3 regions of the Colwellia sp. MEBiC06753 genome follow, and region 1 is predicted to be linked to each of the others. Evidence: predicted binding sites of a transcription regulator. Region 1 holds the regulator's gene; each other region holds the start of a gene.
What was found. The regulator FNR, encoded in region 1, switches genes on or off when oxygen is low (the NO sensors DNR and NnrR bind a similar motif). The targets are predictions, from matches to a motif close to TTGATCTAGATCAA.
Positions count from the first base shown of each region.

Region 2: a site for FNR is predicted at 2,194-2,207, ahead of ACOB82_RS02410 (universal stress protein). Genes of this name have one in related genera too.
Region 3: a site for FNR is predicted at 2,979-2,992, ahead of ACOB82_RS07235 (OmpW/AlkL family protein). Genes of this name have one in related genera too.

Region 1 covers NZ_JBQMTM010000006.1:9,104-13,630, forward strand. Annotated here, with positions in the region: gene ttcA (tRNA 2-thiocytidine(32) synthetase TtcA) at 1-570, opposite strand, end outside; gene uspE (universal stress protein UspE) at 707-1,636, opposite strand; gene fnr (fumarate/nitrate reduction transcriptional regulator Fnr) at 1,814-2,533, opposite strand; gene ACOB82_RS06385 (sulfite exporter TauE/SafE family protein) at 2,583-3,254, opposite strand; gene ccoS (cbb3-type cytochrome oxidase assembly protein CcoS) at 3,251-3,529, opposite strand; gene ACOB82_RS06395 (heavy metal translocating P-type ATPase) at 3,526-4,527, opposite strand, start outside.
Region 2 covers NZ_JBQMTM010000002.1:118,243-122,769, forward strand. Annotated here, with positions in the region: gene ACOB82_RS02400 (DUF3369 domain-containing protein) at 1-1,521, opposite strand; gene ACOB82_RS02405 (EF-hand domain-containing protein) at 1,793-2,011, opposite strand; gene ACOB82_RS02410 (universal stress protein) at 2,301-3,170, shown strand; gene ACOB82_RS02415 (hypothetical protein) at 3,580-4,032, shown strand; gene ACOB82_RS02420 (efflux RND transporter periplasmic adaptor subunit) at 4,190-4,527, shown strand, end outside.
Region 3 covers NZ_JBQMTM010000007.1:3,992-8,518, reverse strand. Annotated here, with positions in the region: gene ACOB82_RS07255 (L-threonylcarbamoyladenylate synthase) at 1-524, shown strand, start outside; gene hemF (oxygen-dependent coproporphyrinogen oxidase) at 521-1,432, shown strand; gene ACOB82_RS07245 (diacylglycerol kinase) at 1,462-1,848, shown strand; gene ACOB82_RS07240 (GGDEF domain-containing protein) at 1,838-2,812, opposite strand; gene ACOB82_RS07235 (OmpW/AlkL family protein) at 3,049-3,747, shown strand; gene ACOB82_RS07230 (ArnT family glycosyltransferase) at 3,814-4,527, opposite strand, start outside.

The DNA.
Region 1 (4,527 bases):
GCGGCAATAACTCAGTGGGCGAATGACCGTATTGCGGTTGTCGTCTGCACGTAGCTTTGGCGGCATTGCTTTTAATTTAGCACCGAAAAAAATATTTAAAAATAACGTTTCTACGATATCGTCCATATGGTGACCTAAGGCTATTTTAGTGGCACCAATTTCTTCAGCGAATGAATATAAGGTGCCACGTCTTAACCTTGAACATAAACCACAAGTGGTTTTACCTTCTGGCACCTTTTGTTTAACAACCGAGTATGTATCTTTGTCGATAATGTAGTAGGGAATATCAAGTGATTCAAAATACTCAGGCAAAATATGGGCAGGAAAGCCTGGTTGCTTTTGATCTAAGTTAACGGCAATAACTTGAAAATTAATGGGAGCGGCTTTTTGTAAGCTCAATAAAATATCAAGCATAGCAAATGAGTCTTTGCCGCCACTAATAGCAGCCATAATAACATCGCCTTCTTCAATCATATTGTAATCGGCAATTGCCTTACCTACTTTACTACGAAGACGTTTTTGCAGTTTATTCGCTTCATAAACCGCTTTTCTGTTATCTATTTCAGCCATACCCAGAGAACTACATTAATAAATGGGCGCGTATTATAAAAGGAAAGGGCAAATTTAGTAAGCAAAAAATAACCAGCGCTGTCAATTTAAGCGCTGGTTACATTAGTTATTCTGATGAGGGGAAATAACCTTAAGGTTAATCTTGTAGTGGAGATTTATATCCGGCTGGTTTTAATGCTAAAACATCACAATTTAATTTGTCTATTACATGTTCGGCAGTATTGCCAATTAGTGCTGCTGACAAACCTGTGCGGCCGATCGTGCCCAGAATGACAAGTTCTGCGTCTAGTTCTTGCGATAACGCTTCAATGGTATCTTCCGGTAAGCCTTCTTTAACATGTGTGTTTGCGACATCAATACCAAATGCATTTGCATGTTTTTCCATGGCTTGTTTATGATGCAATAACATAGTGTCGTTATATTGGCTGGCATCAAACTCTGGTATTTCAATTGCAATATTAACTGGCGTGCCAGGGTAGGAGTTAACTAAGTGAACATTAGCGTTCATCAGGCCTGCAAGGTGCTTGGCCTCTTCGGTTATGATGTTATTCAGTGATTGGTGTTCTTGCTCGTCACTACCAACATTAACCGCCGCTAAAATATTGCCATTGTCTGGCCAAGAATGCTCTTTTACTAACAGTAACGGGCAAGGGCATTTACGTAATAAATGCCAATCGGTTGGCGTAAAAATAACTGATTTTAATTTATCGTGCTCATGGGTGCCTTTAATGACAATATCAAATTGATGCTTAAGCACTTGATCTATAACCGCTTCAAATGGGCGGTTATGCCAGACTACATCAATGGTAATATTGTTTTGTTGGGCGTTAAGCGACTTGATCTGCTCTTCAATCCACACCTTGCGATCATTGATCACTGTTTGTCGCATCGCATCACGTTCATCACTTGATAACATCGTGGTCATTTCATAGGAGAAATCAAAAATGCTTAGAAATGCCGTTATGCTTGCACCAGTTTTGCTGCCTAGTTCAATTGCTCGGCTCAGTGCTTTTTGATCTTCTGTTGTTGGATCAATTACAACAAGTATTTTTTGATACGTTTCCATTTATGCCTCGTTTGCCACATTGTTGATTTAAATAGTTTGCCCGCTATTGGCAATTAATTATTTGTTTTAAATCAAAAAATGCATTCGTTACATTATGACTAAAGCGCTATATTATGACTAAAGCATAGTATGGAAATATGATGATTTAAAGTGGAGGTTGACACCTTACTTTTATTTTTACTTCAATAAGGCGACTTCATTTAACTTATCAATATCATTTAAGGTAATCAGTTTACCATCGACATTGATTAACCCTTCTTTATGAAAACGATTTAATAAGCGGCTTATGGTTTCTACGGTTAAACCAATATAGTTACCAATATCACCTCGGGTCATGGTTAATCGAAATTCTTTTGGCGATAGGCCACGCGCTTTATAACGAGTGCTCAGAGTTGCTAAAAAGGTGGCTAGTCGCTGCTCGGCATTTTTGCGATTAAGTAACGATAACATTTCTTGATCAGTTCTGATCTCATTACTCATTAAACGTAATACCTGACGCTTTAACGCAGGCATACTGTTAGAAAGTTCATCTAAGGTATTGTAAGGAATTTCACAAACCATCGCGGTTTCTAGTGCTTGCGCAAAACTTTGGTGCTCGCTACTCGCTAGCGCGTCGAAGCCGAGTAAATCGCCCGCTAAATGAAAACCGGTAATTTGTTCTTCACCACTTGAGTCAATGGTGAATGTTTTGAATGTGCCTGAACGTATGGCAAATAATGAATGCAATGCTTCACCATCTTGGAATATTTTTTCACCCTTTCTGATTGGGCGTTTACGATCAATGATATTGTCTAAGGTATCTAGTTCTTTTTCATTAAGTGAAAAGGGCAAGCATAACTCGCTGATACTACAGTTTTGACAATGGATATGACTTTTATGAGCACATGATTCAGACATTTACAGGTTTAACTCATCAATTGAATTGGTTTAGCCAAAGGCCATGATATTAAAACATTGCTTGGTAGGCAACCAAGACCCCGTAAAAACCATAAGCAATTAGTATAATAGCCATAGTTTTTCGAAATAAATTGGACTGTAAGAGCCCCTTTATTGAAAAAATGCCGAATGATAATGACAGTAGCGCCGGCAATGTTCCTAAGCCAAAGGCTGCCATAATTAAGGCGCCATTTTCCATGCTGCCGCTGGCCATTGACCAAGTGAGTGTTGAATAAACCAGGCCACAGGGTAACCAGCCCCATATAATACCTAATGCCAGTGCTTTGGCATTTGAGTCAACCGGCAGTACTTTACTGGCCAGTGGTGAAATAAATTGCCAAATAAATTTTCCAGCTTGTTCTATTTTGGTTAATAACATTAACCATTGACCAAGATAGAGCCCAAGTAAAATTAAAAAAATGGCAGAAATTAGCCGTAATGCATGCAGAGGAAAGCCAATACTTTTGGCTGCTAAAGAACCGGTAAAGCCGACAATTGCGCCAATAATGCTGTAAGACGCAATGCGTCCTAGGTTATAGGCAAGGGTAAATTGCCATTTTTGCTTGTGGTTTTGCTGAGGAATTGCCGAAAGCAACATACCTGAAACGCCACCACACATCATTAGGCAATGTCCTGATCCTAGTAAACCAATAACAAATGCGGAAAGTAAATCTAAGGTCATTTGTTGGTTGAATCACCGTTGATTGTTGTTTTTTCTGATTGTTGTGCGGTGTTTTCTACAACTTCAATGTGGCTTTTTTGAGCGTCAATTGGCTTCTCTTGTGCACCAGCATGCTTGTCTGAGGCCTGTTGTTTGCTTTCATCGTCAAATAAAATACTTAACCCTTCTTTTTCTAAATCGTTAAACTGCTCGGTTTTAACCGCCCAAAAAAACAGGTAAATCCCGACAATGGTTAAAATAATCGCAATAGGAATAAGTACGTAAATAACACTCATGATTTTAAAAGTCGCAGCGAGTTGGTAATCACTAAAATCGAGCTTGCAGACATCCCGATAACCGCAAGGTAAGGGGTGATAAATCCACAAACAGCCAATGGCAACACAATAGCATTATAGCCAATTGCCCAACAGTAATTTTGGTAAATAATACGTCGGGTTTTAATACTGGTGTTACGCAGTGTTGTGATAGAAGACAGCTTATTATTTAATAAAATGGCATCTGCGCCACTTTTCGCGACATCTGTACCACCGCCCATAGCGATAGAAACATGAGCGGCACTGAATACTGGCGTGTCATTAACACCATCACCTACCATAGCAACGGTTTTTGTTGCTTGCAGCTTTTGCACAATATCCATTTTTTCATGGGCTGAAAGGCCTGCATGTACTTCGTCTAATGGCAGTTGTTTGCTTACTTTTTCACAACCTGTTTGGCTATCGCCAGATAGCATGATTGTTTTAATGTTGGCTTGATGTAAATGTTCAATAACCGAATTAGCCTCATCTCTTGGCTTATCGGATAAATAAATTGCGGCAATTAATTGCTCATTCTTACAAACCGCAATTTGTGCATCAATGCAAGTGTTTGCGTGTTCATGATCATCTGTGTTTACCAACCAACTTACTTTACCAACGGTAAAGTTATTACCATCAATGTCGCCAGAAACGCCAAGGCCAGGATGCACAGTGACATAACCGGCATTAATTGAATAATCTCTGTCTGCGTTAAATGCTTTGGCAAGCGGGTGTTGTGAATGCGTCTCTAAAGCGGCAACTAATGCTAATAGTTGTTGATCGGTGTAGCCTTGTTCAAAATGAATAATACGATCAACTTGAAACTGGCCTTGGGTTAAAGTGCCAGTTTTATCAAAGGCGAAAATATCAACCTCGGGAATAGTCTCTAAAACATGGCCTGATTTAATCATAATGCCATTGCGGTTAAGTTTGGTGGTAGCACAGGTAAGCGCTGTTGGCGTTGCCAATGAAAGCGCGCA
Region 2 (4,527 bases), on a different contig from region 1:
CTATCCATCTTGATAAAGCTCATTTATTTCTACCGCCTGATCAATAACCCTAAGCATTGCGTCAACAACCTTAGGATCAAGGTGGTTTCCTGATGCTTGTTTAAGAAAATCGACAACTTGTTCTAGCGGCCACGGATCTTTATAGCAACGCTTGTGGGTTAACGCGTCAAAAACATCGGCCACCGCAACAATACGGGCAAAAATATGAATATCTTCACCTTTGCGACCATCAGGATAACCACTTCCGTCATATTTTTCATGATGCTGCTGTGAAATAATTGCCGCAGAACTTAATATGGGGCGGCTTGAACCGCGTAAAATTTCATAACCAATATTGGGATGTGCTTTCATCACCTGCCATTCATCTTCGGTAAGTTTACCGGGTTTTAATAGCACACTATCTGGGGTAGCAATTTTGCCAATATCATGCATGGGTGCTGCTTGTTTAAGTAGCTCAGCTTCTTCTTCAAGTAGACCAATTTCTTTGGCTAAAATGTAACTGACCTCAGACATGCGGCGGATATGATTGCCAGCTTCTTTTGAGCGAGACTCTACCGCATCACCTAACCGATAAATGAGCTCTTCTTGGGTTTCAATGATTTCTCTATTAAGTAGCAAATTATCAAATGCTAGGCTGACATTACCGGAAAATATTTCTAATAATTTGCTGTCTATCTCATTTAGGCTTTTAATGCCTTTTAAATACAATAAACTGACTTTATCACTTTGACTGGGAAAATAGCCCACTAAAACATCGTCCTGATAAATACTGCGTTTAGCTTCAAGCGCTTGGTTTAAATAACGCTTAACTTCCTCATCAACCACGACGTTTTCCCCAGCGTTGATATGAGCCAAAACTTCATAATCATTCTCTGAGAATACAGCACTTAAGCCTTTAAGCTGAACCAAGAGACTTTCATCATTAATTTTCAGTAGCGATACAACTTGTTGTAATAAACCACTAAAAAACGGTTGTAATGTTCTTTTTTCAAGTACTTGTGAAGTTGAATCAATAACGCGCTCTAAACCTGAGCGGTAAATTTCCTGATATTTTCGTGCCTCTTCAACATTGATAATGTCGCGGTAAGCGCGCAAAGCAGCAAATACCGTTGTGAATAGTTTTTTTCGATCAAGTTCGGTTTTTTCTTTGTAGTCATTGATGTCGTAATCGACAATAACTTGCTCTTCTGGGGCTTGTCCGGGCTGGCCAGTTCTTAATACAATGCGAGTAAAATGGTTGTTTTTTTCTTGTCTTAGCCACTTTGCTAAAGTGAGCCCGGCTTCATCGGTTTCCATTACCACATCTAAAAAAACTAAGGCGATATCCGATTCTTGTTCAAAAAGATTTTTACCTTCTTCTGCTGAATAGGCATCAATAAATTCGAGGTTTCTTCCATCCAAAGTAAAACGCTTTAATGCCATTTTTGTGACGACATGAACGTCTTCTTCATCATCAACAATGGCTATTTTCCATGGTGGTAGAGTATTTTTTTGATCTTTATTTAGAAATGACAGAGGCATAGTAAAAACACACAAGAAACCATATTAAAGGTATAGCTAAAACTTGATGAATTTCAAAGAAATCTGCATGTTTACTTTAGTTTGTTAATGTGAATTTTATTGAGCAATAATGTTTAGGTTTACCGTGAGTTAGCTAACTGTTATCGCTCAATTGGCGTTAATTCACGCGAACTTTTCTAAATAAATCTTGGTAATTTAGGAGGGAGTAGTAAAATACGAACAGTGAAAGACTAGTCAATAAAAGCTGCTAAAAAGAGAACGTGATGATGAGTTAAAGGGCTAACTCAATCACCATTTCACGAAGTTCTTCTTTTGATATGGCATTATCGTGATTTGTGTCGAAACGTTTGAAGATGGTTTCGCACATACGAAGCCCTTTGTCTTGTAATAAACAATCGATTAATTCAACAAACTCGCTACGATTAATCATACCGTCTTTGTCTTCATCAAATACTTCAAATAATTCGTCTACCCATTGGTTAATTTCCATAACGCTACCTCAATGTTGGCTATAGTAGATAACCTGACTTTATCTTGTCTTGCTCGATAATGGAATGATTTATTTTAATAATATTAATGGTCATAGCAGTTGAATGCTATGCTGATAACAATGGGGTTGTTGGCAATTAACCTTGCTTTGATGCATTCATTATCATATTAGCCAATACTTAGTTGATCACTATCAAGGTATTGTTAATTGGGAAATTTATGATTTGCACCACCACAGCTATTTTATTTATAGTGTGTGGATAGTTACACCATATTAAGGAAGGGTAGACATGAACAATATTCTTGTTATTGCAGATTTTAATGAAGAGCAAACCATTGCCATTGAACGCGCTATTGAGTGTGGAAAAATTTATAATACTGCAATGCATATTGTTTATTTTTGCTACGAAAATTTACGTCATGTCGCCGGCGATAAAGCGCAAATAAAAGAAAAAATAATGGCGTCATTAACCGCTACCGCCAATGCGCAATTAGCAGCGATAAATTTTGAAGGTGTGGAAGTGACGTTTGATGTCGTTTGGGAAAAACATATACCCCAATGGACACAACGCTATGTTCATGAAAAGCAACCTAAATTAGTGATTAAAACCGGCCATCGTAGTGAAACCTTGTTTTATACGCCGACCGACTGGCAATTATTACGCGAATGCGATGCGCCATTAATGATTGCTTCTGAAACTAAATGGCGTAAAGCCCCGAATATCCTTGCGGCAATTGATTTAGAGACAACAAACCCAAGTAAGCAGGCACTAAACAGTAAAATTTTGAAGCAAGCGAAAGCGCTGGCAGACGCAAGATCTGCTGAGCTTTATGTCTGCTATACCATTCCATTCTCGACACTATTAAGAGATTTAGGTATTCAATATATTGATGAATTAGAGCTTCAGGCTAATCGAGTATTAGAAAAACAAATTACCGAGCTTGCGATTACTTTCGATATTCCGGCTAGTCACTTTATTTTAAAAGCTGGCCAACCTGAAAAAGTCATCCCAAGTACTGCGGCGAATGTGAAAGCAGGTGTCGTGGTGTTAGGTACCGTTGCACGTAAAGGCATTGCTGGTCGAGTGATGGGAAACACAGCTGAGAAAGTGTTGAAGCTATTGAAGTCAGATGTTATTGCTATTAAACCAGATAGCTAGGGCGTGTTGACCTTTCAAGTTTGTTTTTGCAGCAGTTTGTTGGAAATTTATATAAGGCAGCACTTTTAATGTGTGGTTATTCCACATGATAAAGTGCTAACACAGTAAAAATGACAACAAACGCTGCCTGAAAGGTTTCGGCTAAAAGCGTTTTATTCTTTTTGTTAAAAAAAAGGTTGTGAGTAGGTTTGCTTAGGTGACTAGGCATCACACCTCACGCCGCGATTAAACCGCGTTTATCTCGAATAAAAATTGAACAACAAAGCTCAACGCGCCCTAATAATTATTATTTTTCAACTGTTTAAAACCTCCCAATTTGGTTGGTATAGTTTCAATACCAGCCGAATAAATGCCTTGCACAAAAAATAACCATTCGTTATAAATAACCTTGATAATAAAAATAATTTATATGGATAGTCGGGGTGAATGTATGGGGTTGATGAAGCATGAGGCGCATAAAAAAAGTAAAAAGTTGGTAACTTTCATTATTGGCTGCTTATTGGCGTACAGCTATTTAGGCATGATGGATATAGGCATACATGCCGAAGTACCAAGCTCTTTTCATGGTTATCCCGACTTTATTGTCAATTATTACCATAGTGTTGTTATTGGCATTTTTGCAATTATCGTCGCATCGTTGCTGGTGATGTTCATGCCGAAATTATGTCGAGTACAAGTGAGCGATCATATCGCTTGGTTGATTTTACCGAGTTGTATTTTATTGACATTTGCTATTGCGGTTAATCATATTTTACTGATGCCACTCATCAGTGCCGAAATCCCCGCCTTGCTGGTTATTTGGTTGGGCTATTTTGTTGAAAAGCGAGATATGTTTTTACCTGAACGCTTAAAGGTTTGGTAAAAGCCATTTTTTGGTGCTCTCGCGGCCTTAATTAACGGTTGTCTTTGTCTTTAAAAACTTGAGTTACTTTGTGCTAGATCATTGGTTTACCACAAATATTCATCTAACCTAAAAGCAGTTCTAGCAAATAGGCGTTCTGACAATTAGGCAAAAAGTTATGGCAAAGGGAATTAAATGGCTTGTTGTTGTGGCAATAATAGCAAGTGTAATTTGGTGGCTGAATCGAGACTCATCCATTAACGTTAGCTGGCAGCATCCGGAAATTGCCGATGTTGCGACCATCGTTGCCAATACCCGTTCAGGCACTGTTGAAGCCTGCCAACGCTCCAAGATGTCGTTTGCTATTGGCGGGCAAATAGAGTCTATTTACGTTAAAGAAGGGCAGATGGTTGAGCAAGGGCAACGCCTAATGATGTTGTGGCAACAAGATCGCCAAGCAAAAGTTATTGAAGCACAAGCCTTAATCAATGCACGAACACAACATCAGCAAAGTAT
Region 3 (4,527 bases), on a different contig from region 1:
ATGCTCAAGGTGGATTAATTGCCTATCCAACTGAAGCTGTATTCGGATTAGGGTGCGATCCTGACAATGAGCAAGCGGTAATGAAATTATTGGCGTTAAAACAGCGACCAATAGAAAAAGGTTTAATTTTATTAGCCAGTAATTACTCTCAATTATTACCCTATATTGACGATAGTAAAATTCCTCAAGATAAGCGCCATGCGGTATTATCACACTGGCCAGATGGTATTACTCAAGTGTTACCTTGTTTGCCAACCACGCCTAAATGGTTAACCGGCCAATTTTCTACCCTAGCGGTTAGAGTCACTAGTCAGCCTGACGTTGTTGCTTTATGTAAACAACTTAATAAGCCGATTGTCTCAACCAGTGCTAACTTAACTGGTCACCCTCCTGCAACTACTTGGCAGCAGGTGGAAACCGAGCTAGGAGACAAGGTTGATTGCATTATTAAAGGCAATACCTTAGGTTTTTCACAGCCATCGACCATTATTGATGGCTTAACTGGAGAAGTTTTTCGCACATGAGTCAAGTTAACATTGAAACCGTTGTCGCATTCCTTAAAGACTTACAAGATAACATTTGTCAGGCATTGGAGCAGGCAGATGGTACTGGTAAATTTATTGAAGATAATTGGACCAGAGCAGAGGGCGGTGGTGGCCGCAGCCGTGTTTTAACCAACGGTGATGTCATTGAACAAGGCGGTGTTAACTTTTCATTAGTTTCTGGCGATAAACTACCGCCTTCAGCAACCGCGCATCGTCCTGAACTTGTTGGTCGCACTTGGCAGGCCTGCGGCGTATCGCTAGTGATTCACCCGAAAAACCCTTATATTCCAACATCTCATGCGAATGTTCGTTTTTTTATTGCTGAAAAAGAAGGGGAAGCGCCGGTATGGTGGTTTGGTGGCGGCTTTGATTTAACACCATTTTATCCTAATGATGACGATATTCAGCACTGGCATCAAACAGCACAAACCTTATGCCAGCCGTTTGGCGAAACTGTTTATGATGAACATAAAAAATGGTGTGATGAATATTTTTATCTGAAACATCGTAATGAAACCCGGGGTGTTGGTGGCTTATTCTTTGATGATTTAAATAGCTGGGGCTTTGATAAGTCATTCGATTATATCAAAGCGGTTGGTCAAGGATTTATTGATGCCTATGTGCCGATCATCGAACAACGTAAAGCGACGCCATACGGTGAACGTCAGCGCCAATTCCAACTTTATCGTCGTGGTCGTTACGTAGAGTTCAATCTGGTGTTCGATCGCGGCACTTTGTTTGGCCTACAAAGCGGTGGTAGAACCGAATCTATTTTAATGTCGATGCCACCATTAGCACGCTGGGAATACAACTATAAGCCAGAAGCTGGTAGTGAAGAAGCTCAGTTAGCTAATTATCTTATGCCGCGTGATTGGTTAAACGCGTAGGCTATTGGTTTGGTAGGCAAGAGTAAAATATGAGTAGAGAAACGCCATTGGGCCATATTCAACGATTTGGCCCAGCTATTATTAATAGCTGGCGCGGTTTTGTCGCAGCCTATCGTTATGAAATTGCATTTCGCCAATATACTTGGCTAAGCGTATTACTTATTCCATTGGCGCTGTATATAGCAGACTCATTAATAGAGTTTGCTATATTGGTTTCTGGGCTGTTTCTTATTTTAATTGCAGAGCTATTAAATACTGCGGTTGAGGCTGTGGTCGATAGAATTGGTCCTGAATACCATGAGCTTAGTGGTCGAGCGAAAGATTTAGGCTCTGCCGCCGTAACCACAGCCATTATCTACTTATTGCTGGTGTGGATTTATAAGCTGTACGAAATTTTTACTGCGGTTAATCATTAGCAGTTTCTACACAGTTACGGCCGTTAGCTTTTGCTTGATAAAGTGCGGCATCAGCGCGCTTAAACCAGCTGTTGCCAGAATGCCCCGTTTTAGGAGATTTAGCCAAACCAGCGGAAATAGTGACCGATTCATTTTTCAGAATGCTATTCGATGCAATTAGCTGGCATAAATTGTTGGTAAAAGATTCAGCGTCCTCTACTGACGTGTTGTGAAGAATAATTAAAAACTCTTCACCACCTATTCGATAAAGCCCATCACTTTTGCGTAAACGCTCACTAACCAATTTCGTAATATGAATTAATACTTTGTCACCGACTTTATGGCCGTGCTTATCGTTAATCGCTTTAAAATTATCGATATCGAAAATAACTAACACATGGTTTTTGCACTCATCCTGTTTGTCGGCAATTAGCTTATCGAAATATTCATCAAAGGCTCGACGGTTTTTGACTTTAGTCAGTGGATCGGTAATCGCTTGATTAACTAACTCTTGCTGATGTCTAAGCCATTGGTAACCAAAAGCGAAAGAACAAGCGCCAGTAGTGAGATAGGTAAATATCATGGTCATTAATTCAAAGCGGGTCATTTGATCGTACATAAGCAACGTCATTACTGCGATGGCTATTAAGGTAACGCGAGCCGCGATAAATGGTGTTGTTAGGTAAAAAATCAGTGGAATCGCAGGGTAAAGCCAAACATTCTGCGCCTTACCTTTGAGATAAACACTTAATAGCACCGCGGCAAAAACAAAGACGCTCATTGCTTTACGGGCAAATTCAACATGACGATTCGCATAAACATTTAAACTTAAAGAGATCAGCAACACTGAAGCGGTAATATCAAAAATACCTATTATCCAATCTGCTTGTATGATGCGATATAAGCCGAAGGGCACTAAAACAATCGCTATCGTCAGCGATAAAGTGATGAGTACTTGTTCCTGAACAGGACGGTTCTTTAGCATACTTTTCGTCGAGTATTTTCTTTAAATATAACAATATTATTGGCAATTGCGAATCAACGCAGGCAGATATTAGCAGTGCCTTACAAGTCAATTTACTCGTTTTTTATTGATTTAGATCACGCTTTGTACGGGTAGTAATTGTTTAAAACCGTAATCAATTTGTTATTTGAGGTAAATCAACTTTTCATAGGATTGTTCGCTATATGATGTCGGCAAATACTAAAGGGGATACTCTCATGAAAAAAAATTTACTGACATTAGCGGTTTTATCAACATTATCTTTGGGCGCTGTGGCGCAAAATTATCAGGCTGGCGACATTGTGGTGCGTGGTGGTTACACTATGGTGGATCCAGATAGCGGCAAATCAGGTGTTAAAGTCGATGCGTTAGGCGGTGATACGCCGTTATCTATTTCTGTCGATGATAATGCACAACTAGGTTTAAACTTTGTTTATTTCTTTGACAGCAACTGGGCGGTAGAAGTACTAGCAGCAACGCCTTTTAAACATGATGTTAAAATTCATGATCCTGAAGGAATTTCAGAAGGCCTTTTTGGTGTTGATGTTGACGGTGCCACGTTAGCAGAAGTAACTCATTTACCACCAACAGTAAGTGCAGTTTATTATTTTGATACTGGTTCTGCATTTAAGCCATATGTTGGTGCTGGTTTAAACTACACTATCTTTTTCGATGAATCGTTTAAGTCTGCACCTAAAAGCTTAGGCTTTAACGACTTATCATTAGACGGATCTTTCGGTTTCGCCTTACAAGTTGGCGCTGATTTTGAAATTAATGATAAGTGGCATGTTAATGCATCAGCTCGCTACATTGATATTGGTACCGATGCAACATTCAAAATTGGTGATATTAAAGGTTCTGCAAGCGTTGATGTTGACCCTATGGTTTACTCAATCATGTTAGGTTACAAGTTTTAAATAACTTTCCTTTACACATATTCTACTAAGGCTAGTGACGAGAGTTACTAGCCTTTTCTTTAGGCTTTAATTTGAGCCAATCAGGCAACTTTTATTCGGTACGAATCGTTCTTGATGCTGTTCTGCTGTTGTTAAAATAGCGACATAATTATTTCTATAATTACTGTACCAAACTATCTTATTCTCGCTTGCTAGTTGTAAAGTCTGGAAATCGTCCTTCGTCTGTATTGATAAGTGCAAGTCATTGGCTGATATTTTATCGCCACACTTTTTCGGCATAATTAGTTGGTCTTTATCAAAATATAAAAACGCATGTGAAAATTGTGGTAGCGCAATAATGCTTGCCTGTTGCTGATTCGCCACGTTAGCAATGTCTTGCAGCATGGCAGTAATATCACGTTCGGCGAGTGTATTTTGATATTTTCTTGGGGTGGTGTAGCCAAAATCAATCAACCTAACCGCCAAAATTATAACGAGCAGGTACTCTAACACTAGCCTTGAAAGCTTAACCTTAGCTTGAATCCGCGCATAACAAAGCCTGATTAAATACAGCAGGGTAGCTAAGGCAGCAAGTATAAGTAGGTATGTTAAAGAACCTGAAAGTGTTGCTGTCACTACTAGATAAATAATGGCGACAGTAGATAAGCTCAAAAACACTATCGGTAAATAGTAAACAATTATCTTTATCGCTAACTGAATATGGCGATGGTCGTTTTTTTCGTTTACATAAAACAGGTCAATTTGGCTGACCGCCATGGTCGCCAAAATAAAAATAGCCGG